DNA from 2 places in the Nocardioides asiaticus genome. Region 1 is predicted to be linked to the other one. Evidence: riboswitches for the same ligand, from Rfam matches in the RefSeq annotation. Region 1 holds a riboswitch; the other holds the start of a gene.
The links. Region 1 has a riboswitch for thiamine pyrophosphate ahead of ABLE53_RS20055 (thiamine ABC transporter substrate-binding protein). Riboswitches for the same ligand answer to the same signal wherever they lie in the genome.
Positions count from the first base shown of each region.

Region 2: linked by a shared signal. The riboswitch ahead of ABLE53_RS04515 (thiamine phosphate synthase) and the one ahead of ABLE53_RS20055 (thiamine ABC transporter substrate-binding protein) in region 1 are both predicted to bind thiamine pyrophosphate.

Region 1 is NZ_JBDZDM010000005.1:503,030-512,262, forward strand. It holds gene ABLE53_RS20040 (hypothetical protein) at 1-228, opposite strand, end outside; gene ABLE53_RS20045 (hypothetical protein) at 431-847, shown strand; gene ABLE53_RS20050 (hypothetical protein) at 847-2,157, shown strand; TPP riboswitch at 2,220-2,334, shown strand; gene ABLE53_RS20055 (thiamine ABC transporter substrate-binding protein) at 2,327-3,373, shown strand; gene ABLE53_RS20060 (ABC transporter permease) at 3,349-4,986, shown strand; gene ABLE53_RS20065 (ABC transporter ATP-binding protein) at 4,999-5,991, shown strand; gene ABLE53_RS20070 (sulfatase-like hydrolase/transferase) at 6,097-8,004, shown strand; gene ABLE53_RS20075 (glycoside hydrolase family 6 protein) at 8,054-9,233, shown strand, end outside.
Region 2 is NZ_JBDZDM010000001.1:914,951-924,183, forward strand. It holds gene thiC (phosphomethylpyrimidine synthase ThiC) at 1-1,668, opposite strand, end outside; gene thiD (bifunctional hydroxymethylpyrimidine kinase/phosphomethylpyrimidine kinase) at 1,665-2,444, opposite strand; gene ABLE53_RS04495 (thiamine phosphate synthase) at 2,441-3,067, opposite strand; gene ABLE53_RS04500 (thiazole synthase) at 3,067-3,831, opposite strand; gene thiS (sulfur carrier protein ThiS) at 3,882-4,073, opposite strand; gene ABLE53_RS04510 (FAD-dependent oxidoreductase) at 4,070-5,101, opposite strand; gene ABLE53_RS04515 (thiamine phosphate synthase) at 5,107-5,733, opposite strand; TPP riboswitch at 5,702-5,811, opposite strand; gene ABLE53_RS04520 (hypothetical protein) at 5,853-6,995, shown strand; gene ABLE53_RS04525 (hypothetical protein) at 7,001-7,303, opposite strand; gene ABLE53_RS04530 (ATP-binding protein) at 7,493-9,233, shown strand, end outside.

The DNA.
Region 1 (9,233 bases):
GGGCGCGCTGACCCAGCCCTTGGGGGCGTGCACGCTCAGGTAGTCGGTCGAGATCCGACGGCCGGTCGCCGGGGCCACCGAGGGAGATGAGGACTCCGACGGAGACTGGCTGGCGCTGGGATTCGTCGGCGGGGAGCCGCCGCCGGTCGGCTCGCCTCCTCCGCAGCCGGCGAGGGAGAGGGTGACCGCCACGACGAGCGCGGCGATCGGCGTACGCAGCACGGGCACCCGAGGAGCTCCAGATCGATCGGTCGGGACGTTTCGGCCCTGAGGCTAGCGGAACCGCAACTTTTCTTTGCCGGACGCCGTCACGATCTCGAAGCCGACTCGTCATCCATGATGTAGTGCCGGCCGAGAGGTTTGGACGTACTGATCTCGGGTATGGCGCTCATGGCCCCACCAACGGACACACCAGCGGAGTTACAGCCCAATGCTTCCAGAAGGCACGGGCGGCGGCACCACCGCCGTCCCCGACGATCTGATCACCCAGCTCACCAAGCTTCTCGGTGAGGACGCCGGCAACATCTCCAAGACCCTGGGCGACCTCAAGAAGGTGCCGGGGTCACATTTCGGTGGCTCGGCCACCGGTGCGTCGCTTGCTCATCACACCGATCTGGCCCACGAGTTCGTGGTCAACGCACTTCGCGACGTCGTGACCGGGCTCAACAACTACGAAGCCGGGTTCGCGGCGTATCGCAAGGGCATGCACGACGTCCAGTCGGGCTTCGTCGACGCCACCCAGAAGGCGAGCGTCGACCTCGAGGCGGGCGCCAACTGCATGACACCGCCCCAGGTCGGTGCTCCGACGACGTGCACCGCCGTTCCCTCGGACAAGGATGGTGCGTGATGGGCGAGGCACGACTGCGCCAGTACCTCAACGGCGTGAGCGTCGCCGACATCAACGCAGCGAGCGCGAGCTGGCAGCGGGCGACAACCACCCTCAGCACCGTCGCCCAGGCGCTCGAGAAGCACGCACCCAACGTGAAGGACCAGTTCGCCGACGCTGAGACCGGGAACCGCGCGACGGAAGCGTTCCAGAAGGCCGCCAAGAACCTCCGCGACCGAATCAGCGACCTGAACAAGGGCTCCGGCGCACTCGGCGACGCGGCGACCGCGATCACGACCGCGCAGAGCGACCTGGACGGGCTTCCGGTGGCCGCGCCTCCGGGCCCGAAGCCGGAGCCACCGATCCACACCAACGACTGGGACCCGCCCATGAACATGGCGATGGTGAAGTGGCAGAGCCGCAAGGCGGCGTACGACCACAACCCCGCCGTGCGCGACGCCCAGGCCGACGCCGCCGCCGACGATCTCGACCGGAAGCTCAGCGACGCAGCAGACGTCATGAAGGGCATCCACGGCGACGTCGCCACCTCCCAGCCGACGACCAGTGGCAGCGGCGGGGGCGGCGGGACGACCACCCCGGCGTTCAACTACACGGGCACCAGCAGCGGCACCTATACCGCGCCCCACCAGTCCACGGCGAGCTCGGCCCACACCCAGGCGCCCACCTACACCACGTCCGACCACACGGCGACGCACCAGACGACGACGCAGCACCACTCGACGTCGCAGCCGCACGACACGACCACGAGCCCGGACTACACCTACGACGACGGGACGCTGGCCGACAGCTACACCGCCCCGTCGTCGACGGCGACGCCGGCCACGACCACCAGCGCCACTCCGGCTGCCACGCCGGGCACTCCGACCTTCGGCGGGCTCGGCGGGCTCGGCCGCGCCGGCGGGGCGGCCGTCGCCGGCGGCCTCGGTGCGGCCGGGCTGGCCGCGGCGGCCAAGGCCGGCATGCTCGGCGGGGCCGGTTCCGGCGCAGTGACCCAGCCGTCCATGGCGACCGCTGCCACGACCACCTCCCGCGCCATGGCAACGCGTCCGCTCGGCTCGACGATGCGCACCGGCGGCCAGGCGGTCACCGGCCGCAGCGCCACGTCGGCGCGCACCGGCACCACCGCCGGGCGTACGGGCTCGACCGCCGGTCGCACCGGCTCCACGACGGGGCGCACCGGCGCCCGGAGCGGCGGCACGCACGGCAGCCGCGGCAAGGACGACAAGAAGCGCAAGCGCGAGTGGGGCTCGTACGACGACGGTAGCGACTGGCTCGACGACGAGGACGCCGCGCCCGGCGTGCTGAGCTGAGGCCATGGCGCCTCACCTGGGACGGGTCCAGGGCATCGGGGCGGAGCGGCTAGAGTTACTCCGCTAGAGGACAGGGGAGCCCCGCGGGGCTGAGAGTGCGGCCGGCGTACGAGCGGCCGCAGACCCTCCGAACCTGCTCCGGTTAACACCGGCGAAGGGAGTCACACCGATGCGCCTCCGTGCGCCCGCCGCGGTCCTCGCCGCGGCACTGCTCACCACCGGACTGGCCGCCTGCGGCGGCAGCGACGAGGCCGGGGGGAAGCCGACGAAGGTCGTGCTGATGACGCACGACTCGTTCGCGCTGCCGAAGAAGCTGGAGAGGCAGTTCGAGCAGCAGAGCGGCTACCAGCTCGAGATCCGGGCCTCCGGCGACGCCGGCGAGCTCACCAACAAGCTGGTCCTCTCGGCCGACAACCCCGACGGCGACGTCGCCTTCGGCGTCGACAACACCTTCGCCGGCCGCGCGCTCGACCACGACGTCTTCGCCGACTACACCCCCGCGGACCTTCCGGCCGGGGTCGGCGACTACGACGTCCCCGGCGACGGGGGAAAGCACCTCACACCGGTCGACCAGGGCAACGTCTGCGTCAACGTCGACACCACCTGGTTCGCGCAGCACCACCTGGCGCCGCCAAAGACCCTCGACGATCTCGTCGACCCGGCCTACAAGGACCTCTTCGTCACTCCAGGCGCCACCACCAGCTCGCCGGGGCTCGCCTTCCTGCTCACCACGATCAGCAGGTACGGCGACGGCTGGCAGGACTACTGGAAGAAGCTGATCGCGAACGGCGCGAAGGTGGACGATGGCTGGGACCAGGCCTACGAGGTCGACTTCACCCAAGGCGGCGGCAAGGGCACGCGGCCGATCGTGCTGTCGTACGACTCCTCGCCGGCCTACACCGTGAAGGGCGGCACGACCACCACCAAGGCGCTGCTCGACACCTGCTTCACCCAGGTCGAGTACGCCGGCGTGCTCGCCGGTGCCGTCAACCCCGACGGCGCGCAGGCGCTGGTCGACTTCCTGCTGAGCTCGGCGGTGCAGAAGGCGCTGCCGACGAGCATGTACGTCTTCCCGGTCGTCAAGGGGACCCCGCTGCCGAAGGAGTGGGCGAGGTTCGCCGTCCAGCCGACGAAGACCTGGAAGGTCGACCCGCAGGAGATCGACGACAACCGCGACGAGTGGCTGCAGCAGTGGAGCGACGTCATCTCTGGCTGATCGGGCTCGCCGCCGTCCCGGTGGCCGTGCTGGCGGTCTTCTTCGTGCTGCCCGTGACCGGCATGGTCAGACGCGGGTTCGTCGTCGACGGCAGTCTCGACGCAGGCACCGTCGTCCGCGTGCTCGGCCGCGCCGAGATCCACCGGGCGATCTGGTTCACCGTGTGGACCTCGGTCGTCGCCACCGCGGCGAGCGTCCTGCTCGGGCTGCCGGCGGCGTACGTCCTGCACCGCCTGGTCTTCCCGCTCCAGCGCGTCGTGCGCGCGGCCCTGCTGGTGCCGTTCGTGCTGCCCACAGTCGTCGTCGGCGTCGCCTTCCGCGAGCTGCTCGGGGAGGGCGGGCCACTGGGCGGCCTCGGCCTGGACGGTACGCCGGCGGCGATCCTCGCCGGGCTGGTCTTCTTCAACGTGGCCGTCGTGATCCGCAGCGTCGGCGCCGCCTGGGAGGGCCTCGACGCGCGCCCCGCCGAGGCCGCGGCCGCGCTCGGTGCCCGGCCGTGGACGGTCTTCCGCACCGTCACGCTGCCCGCGCTCCGGCCGAGCATCGTCAGCGCCGGGAGCGTCGTCTTCCTCTTCTGTGCGACGGCGTTCGGGGTCGTGCTCACCCTCGGGGGGCTGCGCTACAACAGCGTCGAGACCGAGATCTACAAGCTCACCACGGTGCTGCTCGACCTGCCCGGCGCGGCGGCGCTCTCGATCCTGCAGCTGCTGGTGGTCGTCGCGCTGCTGACCGTCGCCGGCCGGCTCCGCCGGGTGGGCGACCCCACCCAACGGCGTACGCCGGCCCGGCCGCGGCGACCGCGCCGCGCCGACCTCCCGCAGCTCACCGTCACCGTCGTGCTGCTCGCCCTGGTCGCAGCGCCGATCGTGACGCTGCTCATCGGCTCGCTGCGGGTCGACGGGCGGTGGAGCCTGGGCAACTACCGGGCCCTTCAGACGCCCGGCAGCCAGGACACCCTCGCCGTCCCGGCGACGAGCGCGCTGACCTCGTCGCTGGAGATCGCCGTCCTCGCGACTGCGCTCAGCCTGGTCCTCGGCCTGCTGGTCGCGGTCGTCGTCACCGGCCGGTCGCGCGGCCGTGGGGAGCGGCGGCTGCGGGCCGTCCTCGACGGGCTGTTCATGCTCCCGCTGGGGGTGAGCGCGGTGACGCTCGGGTTCGGCCTCTTCATCACACTCGACCAGCCTCCCGTCGACTTCCGCGACTCGCCGTGGCTGGTGCCGGTCGCGCAGGCGCTCGTGGCGCTGCCGCTCGTCGTACGCACGCTGGTGCCGGTGCTCGCCGGCATCGACGACCGCCAGCGGCAGGCCGCCGCCTCCCTCGGCGCCGGCCCGCTCCGGACGGCGATCACCGTCGACGTACCCGTCGTCTGGAAGCCGCTCCTCGCCGCCGCCGGCTTCGCGTTCGCCGCCTCGCTGGGCGAGTTCGGCGCGACGTCGTTCCTCTACCGCAGCGACCACCCGACGCTCCCGGTCGTGATCTACCGCCTGATCGGGCACCCGGGGGCGATGAACTACGGCATGGCCCTCGCCGGCTCCTGCGTCCTCGCCGCCGCCACAGCGCTCGTCATGCTCCTCGTCGAGCGCCTCCGCGTGCCCTCGCTGGGCGCCTTCTAGGGAAGCCATCCGATGCTCTCGCTGAAGGACGTCACCATTGCGTACGACGGCCGGCCGGCCGTCCGGGACGTGACGCTCGACCTCGCCGACGGCCAGGTGCTCGCGCTGCTCGGCCCCTCCGGCTCGGGGAAGTCGACGCTCCTGCGGGCCGTGGCCGGGCTGGAGCCGGCCGTGGGCACGATCAGCTGGGACGGCCGCTCGCTCGCCGGCGTACCCACCCACAAGCGGGGCTTCGCCCTGATGTTCCAGGACGGCCAGCTCTTCGACCACCTGACCGTCGCCGCCAACGTCGGCTACTCCCTGCGGCTGCGTCGCGTCGGACGGCGCGAGCGGGCGGCCCGGGTCGACGAGCTGCTCGAGCTCGTCGGGCTGGGTGGCTACGCCGACCGGCTGCCCGGCACGCTCTCCGGCGGCGAGCGGCAACGGGTCGCGCTGGCCCGCGCACTGGCCGTCGATCCGCGGCTGCTGCTCCTCGACGAGCCGCTCTCTGCGCTCGACGCCGGGCTCCGCGAGCGGCTCGCCGGCGATCTGCGCCGGATCCTCACCGAGGCGGGCACGACCGCGCTCATGGTGACCCACGACCAGGAGGAGGCGTTCGCGGTCGCCGACCGGCTCGCGGTCCTCCACGAGGGCCGGGTCGTCCAGGAGGGCGACCTCGCCCAGGTCTGGCAGCACCCCGCCGACGCGTGGACCGCGCTCTTCCTCGGCTACGCACGCGTTCTCGAGGGGGCCGGGGCCGCGGCCGTCCTGGAGGCGGCCGGCCTGCCGGTGCCCGAGCGCCCCGCGGTCGCCGTACGCCGGTCGGCGCTGGTGGCGGACGAGCGGGGGCCGCTCCGCGGCACCGTCGTCTCGGCGCGGGCCACGCCCGACCAGGTCCGGCTCGTCGTCGACGTCGACGGTGTGGGCGAGGTCGACGCCGTCTCCGCCGCCCACGCCCCGGGCCCCGGCGAGAGCGTCCGGCTGCGGGTCGAGCCGTCGCGGACAGCCGTGCCGGGTCTCGCCTAGGTGTCGCGACCGGCGGGATGCGAGGCGGCTGGTCCGGCCCCGTTAGACTCCCCGCGCTGGGTCCGCGCCGGTGCCCGCCACTGTGACCAACCGGGGGAGTGAAGGGTGACGACGCTGGGTCGAAGGGGCCTGTCCTGGGTCATGCGCGCCGCGCCGGTCGTGCTCGCGATCCTGGTGGCCGGCGTCCTGCTCACGGTGCTCGACCCGGCCGCGAAGGTGCCCGACACGGCGACCGACCGGGCGACGCCGGCGTCCGCCGCCGGCAAGCCCAACATCGTGGAGTTCCTCGTCGACGACATGCGCGTCGACGACCTCGCCTACATGCCGAACGTGCGGCGCCTGATCGGTGACCACGGCATCACGATGCAGAACGCCTTCTCCTCCTACCCGCTGTGCTGCCCGGCGCGGGCGTCGTTCTTCTCCGGCCAGCTGCCGCACAACCACCACGTGTGGACCGTGCAGGCGCCGTACGCCTACAGCGCCTTCGACGACTCGCGCTCGATCGCCACCTCCCTGCAGGCCGCCGGCTACCACACCGGGCTCAGCGGCAAGTACCTCAACGGCTACGGGATGATGTCGTCCAAGGGCGGCTGGCGGCTCCGCAAGACGACGGTCGACGGCAAGACCGTGTGGAAGCGGGTCCGCGTCCCCGCCTCGACCACCCTGCGGTCGGCCTACAAGATCCCCAACGGCTGGGACCAGTGGCACGGCTTCCTCGACCAGACCTCGAAGGTGCACAGCGTCCGTACCGGTCGACAGGTCACCGGCGGCACCTACCGGTTCTTCCACGTCGCCGAGTCCGACAACGGTGACCCGAGGACGGTGAAGAAGGGGACCTACTCCTCCGAGATCGTCGGCGACGAGACGGTCTCCATGGTCAACCGCTTCCACGAGGAGCGACAGCCGTTCTTCCTGTCGGCGAACTTCCCCGCGCCCCACGTCGGCCCCGGCAACCGGACCGAGAAGGCCCGCGACCGGCGGGTCGGCCTCGACGGGCTCCGGTCCACCGCCTCCCCGGCCTGGACCTACGGCAGGTTCAACAAGGTGATCAAGCGGGCCCCCGGCGTACTCCCCAACGGCCACACGGAGGCCGACGCCAACCACGACGGCCGCGACACCACGGCGGACACCGCCGACAAGCCGCGCTCGTGGGGCAGGATCCCGGCGCTGGGCCCGAAGAAGCGCAACGCCGTCCGCGCGACCGCGCGCCAGCGGGCGGAGTCGCTCTACGCCACCGACCAGCAGATCGGCCGCGTGATCCGGCGCCTCAAGGCCACCGGGGAGTGGTCCAACACGGTCGTCGTCTTCTGGTCCGACAACGGGTACTTCCAGGGCGAGCACCACCGGGCGGCGGGCAAGATCCTCGAGTACAACCCGGTCATCCGGGTCCCGATGCTCATCACCGGCCCCGGGATGCGGGTCGCGTCCAACCGTGACGACCCGGTCGACGTCGTGGACCTGACCCGGACGCTCCTCGACTTCGCCGGCGCCGACCCGCCGCGTACGCCGGACGGCACGTCGTTCCGCTCCACGCTGCTGCGCGGCGACCGCGGCTGGACCTACGGCATGCCGTACGAGGAGGGCTGGACGATGCCCGGCCAGGGCTCGGCGCAACACCACGACCCGGACTTCCCGGTCGTCAGGCGGGCGCGCACCTTCATGCACCAGCGCCACGTGAACGGCCAGCTGGGGCAGGGGGTCAAGACCTCCCGCTACATCTACGTGCGGTTCGCTGACGGCAGCGAGGAGCTGTACGACGAGGCCGTCGACCCGTTCGAGATGAACAACGTGGCCGGCAAGCCGGCGTACGCCGCGGTGAAGAGGCAGCTCCGCGCGGTCGCGCACAAGCTGATGCACTGCAAGGGCTCGGCCTGCCGGGTGCCGCTCCCGGACTCGCTCAAGGCCTGGCCGGTCGCCAACCGGAAGGCGACGCTGCGCTACTGGAGCCGCGTCTACGGCACCTACGGCAACTCCCTGCAGAAGGCCTACTGGCGCACGCAGAAGCGCCGCTGACCCGGACCCCGATTCGCCGGACCGGACCGGGCTTGGGCATCATGTGCGGATGCTCCGCAGCCTCTCGATCCTCGTCTGTGCTGTCGGCGTGGGGGTGCCGGCACTCGTCCCAGGCGTCGCGAACGCCATGCCAGCGCCGGAGGACGCGCCCTTCGTGACCCACCACCCGAAGCCGAAGCACCACAAGGCCGAACGGCCGCCGGCGGAGGTGAGCGAGGGCAGCGCCGACAACCCGCTCGCGGGTGGCCCGTGGGGCGTCTACACAGGCGACCAGGACGGCGTCTGGCCGGCGTACGAGCGGGCCGGCGGCGAGGAAAAGGCACTGCTCGCGAAGGTCGCGCTCCAGCCGCGGGTCCGCTGGCTCCACTCCGGCCTCGGCGTCGGCGAGCTCGGCGAGAAGATGCGCAGCGAGATCGCGCAGGAGCAGGACGGCAACCCCGACGCGCTCGTGCAGTTCGCCTGGTTCCGGCTCTGGCCCCACGGCGAGGGCGCCCGCAACCGGCCGCTGAGCGGCGCGGAGCAGGCCGACTACCGTGCGGCCGTCGACGCCGCCGTGGACGCGATCGGCGACGCCCGGGTGGCCATGATCCTCGAGCCCGACCTCGCGCTGACCGCGCCGCCGATGCGTCGCGGCGTGACGACGACCGCCGACCCCGGCGTACGCCAGTCCCTCGTGGCGTACGCCGCCGAGCGGTTCTCCTCCCTGCCGCGCACCTCGGTCTACCTCGACGCCGGTGACGCCGACTGGCTCGACCAGGGCAAGGCGCTCTCCGTGCTCGAGGCGAGCGGGATCAAGTACGCCCGCGGGTTCGCGCTGGGCGCGACCCACTACTCCTCGCTCGCCGGCAACATCTCCTACGGCGCCCACCTCGTCTCCGCGCTGGAGCAGGCGGGCTACGGCACCAAGCACTTCGTGGTCGACACCGCCGACAACGGCAGGCCGTTCACCTGGAGCGAGTACTACGCCAAGCACCCGCACGGCTACTTCAACAACGCCGAGACCTGCGGCAGCACCGCCGAGGAGCTCTGCGACACCCTCGGCCCGGCGCCGACCTGGGAGACCGACAAGGACGGTCTCGGCCTCGACGCGGAGCAGCAGGCCGAGGCGAGCGAGTACGCCGACGGCTACCTGTGGTTCGGCAGGCCGTGGCTGGTCAACCAGGCCGCGCCGTTCTCGCTGGAGCGCACGCTGCAGGTCGCGCGGACCACGCCGTACGACCAGACCAACG
Region 2 (9,233 bases), on a different contig from region 1:
ATCGACGTCCGGCTCGACGTAGACGGTCCCGCCGAGCTCCAGGAACTCCTCCGACTTCTTCGCCATCCCGTCCTGACGGAACCGCTCGCGGACGTCCTGGCTGATCCGCATCGAGCAGAACTTCGGGCCGCACATCGAGCAGAAGTGGGCGGTCTTGGCGTTGTCGGCGGGCAGTGTCTCGTCGTGGAAGCTCTCGGCCGTGACCGGGTCGAGGGAGAGCGCGAACTGGTCGCGCCAGCGGAACTCGAAGCGGGCCTTGCTCAGGGTGTCGTCCCAGTCGCGGGCGCCCGGGTGGCCCTTGGCGACGTCGGCGGCGTGGGCGGCCAGCTTGTAGGTGATGACGCCGGTCTTCACGTCGTCGCGGTCGGGCAGCCCGAGGTGCTCCTTCGGGGTGACGTAGCAGAGCATCGCGGTGCCGTGCATCGCGATCGTCGCCGCCCCGATCGCCGAGGTGATGTGGTCGTAGCCGGGCGCGATGTCGGTCGCCAGCGGGCCCAGCGTGTAGAACGGCGCGCCGTGGCACCACTCCTGCTGGAGGTCGACGTTCTCCTTCACCAGGTGCAGCGGCACGTGGCCCGGCCCCTCGACCATCACCTGCACGTCCTGCTCCCAGGCACGCTCGGTGAGCTCCGCGAGCGTGCGGAGCTCGGAGAGCTGGGCGTCGTCGTTCGCGTCCGCGGTGCAGCCGGGGCGCAGCCCGTCGCCGAGGGAGAAGCTGACGTCGTACGCCTTGAAGATCTCGCAGAGCTCGTCGAAGTGGGTGTAGAGGAAGCTCTCCTCGTGGTGGGCGAGGCACCAGCCGGCCATGATCGAGCCGCCGCGGGAGACGATGCCGGTGACGCGGTCGGCGGTGAGGGGGACGTAGCGGAGGAGTACGCCGGCGTGGATGGTCATGTAGTCGACGCCCTGCTCCGCCTGCTCGATCACGGTGTCGCGGAAGACATCCCAGGAGAGCCTGTCAGCCTCGCCGTTGACCTTCTCGAGGGCCTGGTAGATCGGGACGGTGCCGATCGGCACCGGGCTGTTGCGCAGGATCCACTCCCGGGTGGTGTGGATGTCGTCGCCGGTGGAGAGGTCCATGACCGTGTCGGCGCCCCAGGTGATCGCGTGGGTGAGCTTGTCCACCTCCTCGCGGATCGAGCTGGTCACCGCGCTGTTGCCGATGTTGGCGTTGATCTTCACCAGGAACCGACGGCCGATGATCATCGGCTCGGCCTCGGGGTGGTTGACGTTGGCCGGGATGATCGCGCGGCCCGCCGCCACCTCGCTGCGCACCAGCTCGGGGTCGCACCGCTCACGCTCGGCGACGTACGCCATCTCCGGGGTGACGATGCCCCGCCGGGCGTAGTGCATCTGGCTGACGTTGCCCGATCCGGACGCCCGCCTGGGCGGGCGGCGCTCGCCGCGCCACTCCTCGCGCGCCTCGCCCCGGCGTACGGCGGCCCTGCCGTCGTCGAGCAGCTGCGGCCGGCGGCCGGCGTACGTCTCGGTGTCCTGCCGCGCCTCGATCCAGGGCAGCCGGAGCGGCGGGAGTCCGCGCTCGGGCTCGGACCCCGGGCCCTCGGTGCAGTACCGGTCGAACGTCTCGCCGTTGGTGAGCTCGACGCGGGTGACGGGTACGCCGAGGTCGCCGGTGAGGACGCGGGTGTGGGCTGGGTGGACGGTCATGCTGTACCTCCGATGTGTGCGATCGGGCCGCGGCCGCGGCCGAGGTCCCAGGTGCTGCTGATGGTCAGTTGGCGGGTGGTGTGGGCCGCGGCCCGCTGCGCCGCGGTGCGCAGGTCGAGCCCGCGGGCGAGGCCGGCGGCGAGCGCCGCGCTGTAGGTGCAGCCGGTGCCGTGGTCGTTGTCGGTCAGCACCGCCGGGTGCGTGAGCGGCTCCGGGTCGCGGCCGGGCAGCGCGAGCCAGTCGGTGCACGTGCCGGTGGCGGCGGGGTCGCCGCCGGTGACGACGACCGCGGGTCCGAGGGCGGCGAGCGTGGCGGCGAGGTCGTCGGGCGGCCCGTCGTGGCCGAGCAGCGCGACCGCCTCGTCCCGGTTGGGGGTGATCACCGCGGCGACGGGCAGGAGGACGTCGCGGTAGGCGGCGGCGACCTCCTCGTCGCCGAGGACGGCTCCGGAGGTGGCGACGAGGACCGGGTCGACCACGAGGGGTACGCCGGAAAGCCGCTTCGCGACCAGCTCGACCGCCTCGGGGCTGCCGAGCATGCCGGTCTTCGCGGCGGCGACCGGCAGGTCGTCGAGGACCGCGGCGAGCTGGGCGTCGACCGTGCCGATCGGGATGGTGTGCACGTCGCTGACCCCGGTCGTGTCCTGGGCGGTGACGGCGCTGACCACGCAGGCGCCGTGCACGCCGAGCGCCGCGAACGTCGCGAGGTCGGCGGCGATCCCGGCGGCCCCGCCCGAGTCCGTGCCGGCAACCGTGAGAGCGACGGGCGGCGTCATGCGGGCGCTCCCGCGGCCTCGGCCACGGCGCCGACGGCGGCGATCAGCGCCCGCACCACCCCGGCAGGATCGGCCGCGCGCATCACCGCGCCCATGACCGCCACGCCGTACGCGCCCGCGGCCACCGCCTCCGCGGCGTTGTCGGTCGTGATCCCGCCGAGCGCGTAGACCGGGATCCCCCGACCATCGGGCACCGCGTCGGCGAGCCCGCCGGGTCCGAGCGGCGGTCCGTAGCCCGGCTTCGAGTCGCTGGCGGCGTACGGGCTGAGGGTGGCGTAGTCGAAGCCCTCCCCTGCCGCCCGCGCGACCTCGGCCCGGGTGTGGCAGGACCGCCCGCGGGGACGGCACGCGGTGACGTCGGGTGACGCGCCGTCCGCGGCCGGCAGGTGGAGCCCGGCCGCGCCCGGGAGCGGCGTGTGCGCGGCGATGACGGTCAGGCCGAGGTCCGCGGCGGCGATCGCGAGCGCGGCGCGCCGGGCGAGGGGCTCGTCCAGCTCGCGGAGCACGACGTGGGTGAGCCCGGCGTCGCGACACTCGGCGAGCGTCGGGAGCAGCCCGCGGCTGAGATGGAGCTGCGAGCGGTCGGTGAGCAGGAGCAGTCGGGGCAGCTGGTCGGTGGGCATCAGGCGATCCGTCCTTCCATCGGCGAGGAGGCCCGCGCGACGGCGCGGCGCGGGATCCGGCCGGCGCCGCGGGCGGCGTACCCGGCCTCGACCCCCAGCCGGAGCGCACGCGCCATGGCGACCGGGTCGTCGGCGCGCGTGACGGCGGTGGCGGCGAGGACCGCCGAGCACCCGAGCTCCATCGCGAGCGCGGCGTCCGAGGCGGTGCCGACGCCGGCGTCGAGGACGACGGGGACGTCGACGGCGGCGACGAGGGACTCGAGGGCGTGCGGGTTGAGTACGCCGAGACCGGAGCCGATCGGCGATCCGAGCGGCATGACGGCCGCGCAGCCGGCGTCCTCCAGCCGGCGGGCGAGGACCGGGTCGTCGGTCGTGTAGGGCAGCACGGTGAAGCCGGAGCGCACCAGCTTCTCCGCGGCGTCGACCAGCTCGACGGCGTCGGGGAGGAGCGAGGTCTCGTCGCCGATCACCTCGAGCTTCACCCAGTCGGTGCCGAGCGCCTCGCGGGCGAGCTCGGCGGTGAGCACGGCCTCGCGGGCGGACAGGCAGCCGGCGGTGTTGGGCAGCACCGGCAGCCCGGCCTTCCGGACCAGGTCGAGCAGGCCGCCCGAGGCAGTCGACGACGTACGCCGCATCGAGACGGTCACCAGTCCCGGCCGCGCCGCGTCGAGGACGTCGGGGAGCACGGCGAGCGACGGCAGTCCCCCGGTGCCGAGGAAGAGCCGGGAGGCCAGCGTGCGTCCGGCGATGGTGAGCGCGCTCATCTGGGGCTCCCCGCCGGAGCGGGAGCGCAGCGAGCGGTCCGGTGGGGTGCTCATCCGCCCTGCACCGCCGTCACGACCTCGAGGACGTCGCCGTCGCTCAGCGCCGTGTCGCCGAGCCGCCCGCGCGGGACGACGGCGCCGTTGAGCGCGGCGGCGCTCCCGCGGCAGTCGGGTGGCAGCAGGTCCGCCACGACGGCGCCGTCGGGGGCCTCGGTGCGGTTGCCGTTGACGGTGATCCTCATGGGGTTCCTCCGCTGGCTCGAGTGGTGAATCGTCGGGGGTCGAGGGCCGGCTCGGTGCGGCCGTGGTCGAGGTGGTCGGCGATGAGCTGCGCCGTGAGCGGCGCGAGGAGCACGCCGTGGCGGAAGTGGCCGGCCGCGAGCAGGCAGCGCCCGGCGCCCGGGACGGGGTCGTCCACCGGACCGACGAGCGGCAGGTTGTCAGGCGTCCCCGGCCGGTCGCGCGCGGTCACCTCCCTCAGCTCGGCGCGGTCCAGCCCCGGCATCAGCCGGCGCGCGGCGTCGAGCAGCCGCGCGGCGCCCGCGACCGTCACGACCGGCGGCTCGTCGTGCTCCTCCTGGGTGGCGCCGACGACGACCTCCCCGGTGGCACGGGGCACGACGTACACCTCCTCGCCCTGCACCCATGCCCGCACCGTCCGCTCCGGGAGGTCGGCCGGTCGGACCCGCAGGCGCAGGATCTCGCCGCGGATCGGCCTAACGAGCGAGGCGTACGGCGGCGGGAGGCTCGTACCGGTCGCGACGACGGTCACCTCGGCGGAGCGGTCGGTGGGCTCCGGCACGACGTCCGGCACCCGGTCGAGCAACGCCGCGACGACCGCACGCGGGTCGACGCTGTGGTCGTCGGGCAGCAGCGCTCCGCCGACCACACGGCCCAGGCGCGGCTCGAGGTCGACCAGCTCGCGCCGGCCGAGCACCTCCGCCTTCTCGCCGTGCGCGCCGAGGAGCGAGACCTGCCGGTCCACCTGCTGCAGGTCGCCGTGGTCGACGGCGGCAAGGAGGGTGCCGTGGTCGCGGAGAGGCACGCCGAGCCGAGCGGCGTACGACGGCCAGAGCTCGGCCGAGGCCCGGCCGAGCCGGAAGAACTCCGGCTGCCCGTGCCACAGCTCGCCGCCGGGGCTTAGCATCCCGGCGGCGGCGTACGACGCGCCGGAGCCGGCCGCCGGGTCGACGACCTCGACCTCGTGGCCGCGCTCGACCAGCTCGTCGGCGACGGCCAGGCCGACGATGCCTGCTCCGAGGATCCGCACGCGCATCAGGCGACCGCCGCGACGAGCTCCTTCGCTGCGGTGAGCGGATCGGGTTGTCGCCACAGCGCGCCGATGACGGCGACGCCGTGTGCACCGGCGGCGCGCGCCGCGGAGGCCCGGGGGGCGTCGACGCCGCCGATGCCGATCAGGGGCAGGACGCCGGTCGCGCCGGCGAGCGCATCGAGGCCGCGTGGGTCGGGCAGCCCGTCCTTCGACGAGGTCGCGAAGAGCGGCCCGAACCCGGCGTAGTCGGCACCGGCCGCGGCCGCCGCCTCGACCTGCGCGCGGTCGCGGCAGGTGGCGCCGACGACGAGCCCAGGTGCCGCGGCGTCGGCGATCCGACGGGCGTCGCCGACCGCGAGGTCCTCGCCGCCGAGGTGGACGCCGTGGGCGCCGGTCGCCAGGGCGACGTCGAGGCGGTCGTCGACGACCACGACGGCGTCGTACGCCGCCACCGCGTCGAGCACGGTCCGTGTCAGCGCGACGAGCTCGCGGGTCGTGGCCGCCTTGTCGCGGACCTGGAACCCGTCGACGCCGGCCTCGGCCAGTGCGGGCAGCAGGGACAGGTCGTCGAGGGAGGAGGTCAAGCAGAAGAGGTGCGGCAGCACGTCGGTCACTTCCTTCGCCGGCATGATCCGGATCAGGTACGACGGTCGGAGCGGCGTCAGCTCCCTCTCAGCCCGCTGCCGCGGACTCCCGTGTGGGCAATTTCCCTCGACCATAGCGAACTCGGTCCGGTATGCCTAGGCCGGTGCAGCGCCTCCCGGTCCTGGCCCTCGCCGTCGGCCTCGCCCTCGCCGTCGGCGGCTGCGGAGGGGCCGGACACGGCTCGCCCACCCCGCCCGCCCCTCCGGCCGCGGTCGGCTGGCACGAGCTGGCCCTGCCGGCCGTCACCGGGTGGCGGCCCGCGGTCCGCGCCGCGACGGCATGTGCCGGTCGCTGGTACGTCGTCGGCGCGCTCCTCCGCGGGGACGACTCGAGGCCGGCGGCCTGGTCCGGAGCCACCGGCGGTGAGCTCCGGCCGATCCGGTTGAGCCCCCACGGCGGCTACGCACGGCAGGCGGTCCTGACCACCGTCGCCTGCCGTGGTCGCCGGGTCGTCGCGATCGGGTCGAAGCGCGGCGGGGCACACGGCTATCCGCGCTACAGCACCTGGCTGGGGAGCACGGCCGGGCTGGTCGGCACCGAGCCGGCGTACACCCTGTTCGCCGGCGAGGACGGCGTCGACGTCGGCCGGGTCGTCGCCGGCCCCCACGGTTGGCTCGTCGCCGGCACGCGCACCTCCGGCGCGGCCGCGTGGACCTCCGCCGACGGCGCTGCGTTCACGCTCCACAGCGGCGGGCGGGCCCTGGCCGGCGACGGCGCGGCCGCCTCCGACGCGGCGTACGCCGGCGGCTGGACGCTGGTCGGCTCCGACGGTTCGGCGACCCGCGCGCCGGTGGCCTGGCGGTCGCCCGACGGCGTCCACTGGACGCGCGAGCGGGTGCCGGCGACCGGCTACGCGACGCTCGAGCGCACGGTCGCGACCGGCGGCGGCGTGGTCGCCGCCGGGCTCGACGAGGGCTCCGACGCGTTCGGGCTCTGGACGCGCACCGACGGCGGCTGGCGCTCGGCCGGCGTGTTCGGGAGCCTCGACCAGGAGGCGGCCGGCGCGCCGGCGTACGTCTCCGGTCTCGCGGCCGCCGGCGACGACGTGCTGGCGGCCGTGAGCGACCAGCACGTCTTCCGGCTCTGGTGGCGCCACGGCGGCGACTGGCGCGAGGTCCGTACGCCGACGCGGCCGCAGGTCCGCGGCGACGCGACGATGACCGTCGCGGCCACGGGCGCCGGTGTCCTGCTGCTCGCCGACGACGGCACCCGCGGCCGGGTGTGGACCGCCGCGTGGCCGCCGTAGCGGCCTCACCGGCGGCAGACCGGCGGCGGACCGTCGATCGCGGCGTTCCAGCGCGGCTGGACGATGAAGCACGGCCCGGCCCTCCCGTCGGTGGGGTCGAACCGATGCTTCGCAGCGACGGTCGACTGCATCCAGGCGCCCGGGTGGGCGGCGGCGCTCGATGCCGCGGGCGTGGGCCGGAACGGTGGGTCCTCCGGTCCCGTGCGTGCCGTGGCAGCACCGATCGAGCAGATGGTTGCAGCGGTCGCAGCGGCGCAGGCCGCGACGGCGGCTCGCCGGATCCTGGTGTTCGGCTCGTGGAAAGTCATGATGTGGCCCTTCGTCGCGGCCCGTGCGTCGGGCCGGTTCGCCACTCACGGTGCGAGTCCAGGGGGCCGGGTTGACGCCCGTTGACAGAACTGGACAGCCGGTTCGGACAGGGACCAATGCCCGTGGTCGGACGCCGGTGTCGGCAGGATGCTGGAACCGCTTGTTCCCGTGCCCGTCCGGGAGGTCGCGTGAGTGCTCTGCCACGACCCGAGATCCCGCCGGGGCCCCAGCGGGACCTCAACGCTGCCCTCCACGACCTCCATCACCGGGCCGGCTGGCCGAGCCTCCGCGTGCTCGCCGCGGCCGCCGGCTGCTCCCACACGACCGTCTCCACCGTGTTCTCCTCCTCCCGCCTGCCCGGGTGGGGCACCCTCGAGCTCCTCGTCGAGGCGATGGGCGGCGACACCGACGAGTTCCACCGGCTCTGGCTCGCGGCCGGCGAGCCGAGCTCGGACCCCGACGCCGTGCACCGCGACTCCCCCCGCATCGCCGGCCGCCGCACCGAGCTGGCCGTCGTACGCCGTCACCTCGACTCCGGCACCGGCCTCCTCCTCGTCATCGGCGAGGCAGGTATCGGCAAGACCACGCTCGTCGACGCCGCCCGCGCCACGACGGACGTCTTCGTGGCCCGGGGGAACGCACTGCCGCTGTCGGTCCCCGCACCACTGCTGCCGTTCGCGGCCGCCCTGCACGAGGTGTACGCCGAGGATGGCGGCCGGTGGCTGAAGGAGGCGCTGGCGGGCAGTCCGGCGTACGTCGCGACCACCCTCACCCCGCTGCTCTCCGAGCTCGAGACCGAGGCCGCGCCGGTCCCGGCACCCGCGTCGGGCTTCGCCCAGGAGCGGCTCTTCAGCGCCGTGCGCAGTGTCCTCGACGCTCTCGCAGGCGTACGCCCCCTGGCCCTTCTCCTGGAGGACCTGCACTGGGCCGACAGCGCGAGCCTCGACCTGCTCGAGCACCTGGTGGCGCGGGGCCTGTGTGTGCCGGTCGTCGGCACGTTCCGTCTCGAGGATCCCGCCACCCGCGACCGGACCCGCGACTGGTTCGCCCGGATCCGCCGGATCGCCGACGTCCGCACGATCGAGCTCAGCGCACTCTCACCGGAGGAGACCTCGGAGCAGATCTCGCTCCTCGTACCCGGTGCCACCGACGACGAGGCAGCCTCGATCTACGAGAGGAGCCTGGGGCTGCCGCTGTTCACCGAGCAGCTCGCGGTCCACTCGGCGGGGTCTCTTCCCAGCCTGCTCGCCGACGTGCTCGACCAGCGGCTCGAGCAGCTCGAGGGAGCCCCGTACGCCGTCGCACGCGCGCTGGGGATCGCCGACCGCACCGTTCCCGTGGCGGTCCTCTGCGCAGCGACCGGTCTCCACGCGGAGGCGCTGGTCCCAGCGCTGCGCGACCTCCGCGACCGGCACCTGCTCGCCGAGGCCGGGCCCACCGACGTCGCGTTGAGACACCCGCTGCTAGCCGAGGCCGTACGCCGTCGGCTCGTCGCCGGTGAGGCAGCAGACGCCCACCACAGCCTCGCCGCGGCCCTCGCGGAGCGCTCCGACGCCGACGCGGCAGAGGTGGCCGAGCACTGGCAGCGGGCGGGTGTGCTCGACCAGGAGCTGACCTGGCGGGTCGTCGCCGCCGAGCGGGCGCACCTGCGGACCGCCCCGCGGACGGAGTCCGCCCAGTGGCTGCGCGCCCTCGAGATCGCGACCGCGGAGCCGTGGGCGGCAGACGACCTCGACGTCCTCGACGTACGCCTGAAGGCGTTCGACGCGCTGGACCTGGCCGGGCGGGTCGCGGACGCCTGTCGGGTCATCGACGAGGCGCTGCCGGAGGTGGACGTCCTCGACGACCTGCGCGCTGCCGAGGTGCTCCGGCGGGCGGCGATGGGGAAGTCGATGTCGACGCACGACGTCCATGCGTCGGTCTGGTTCC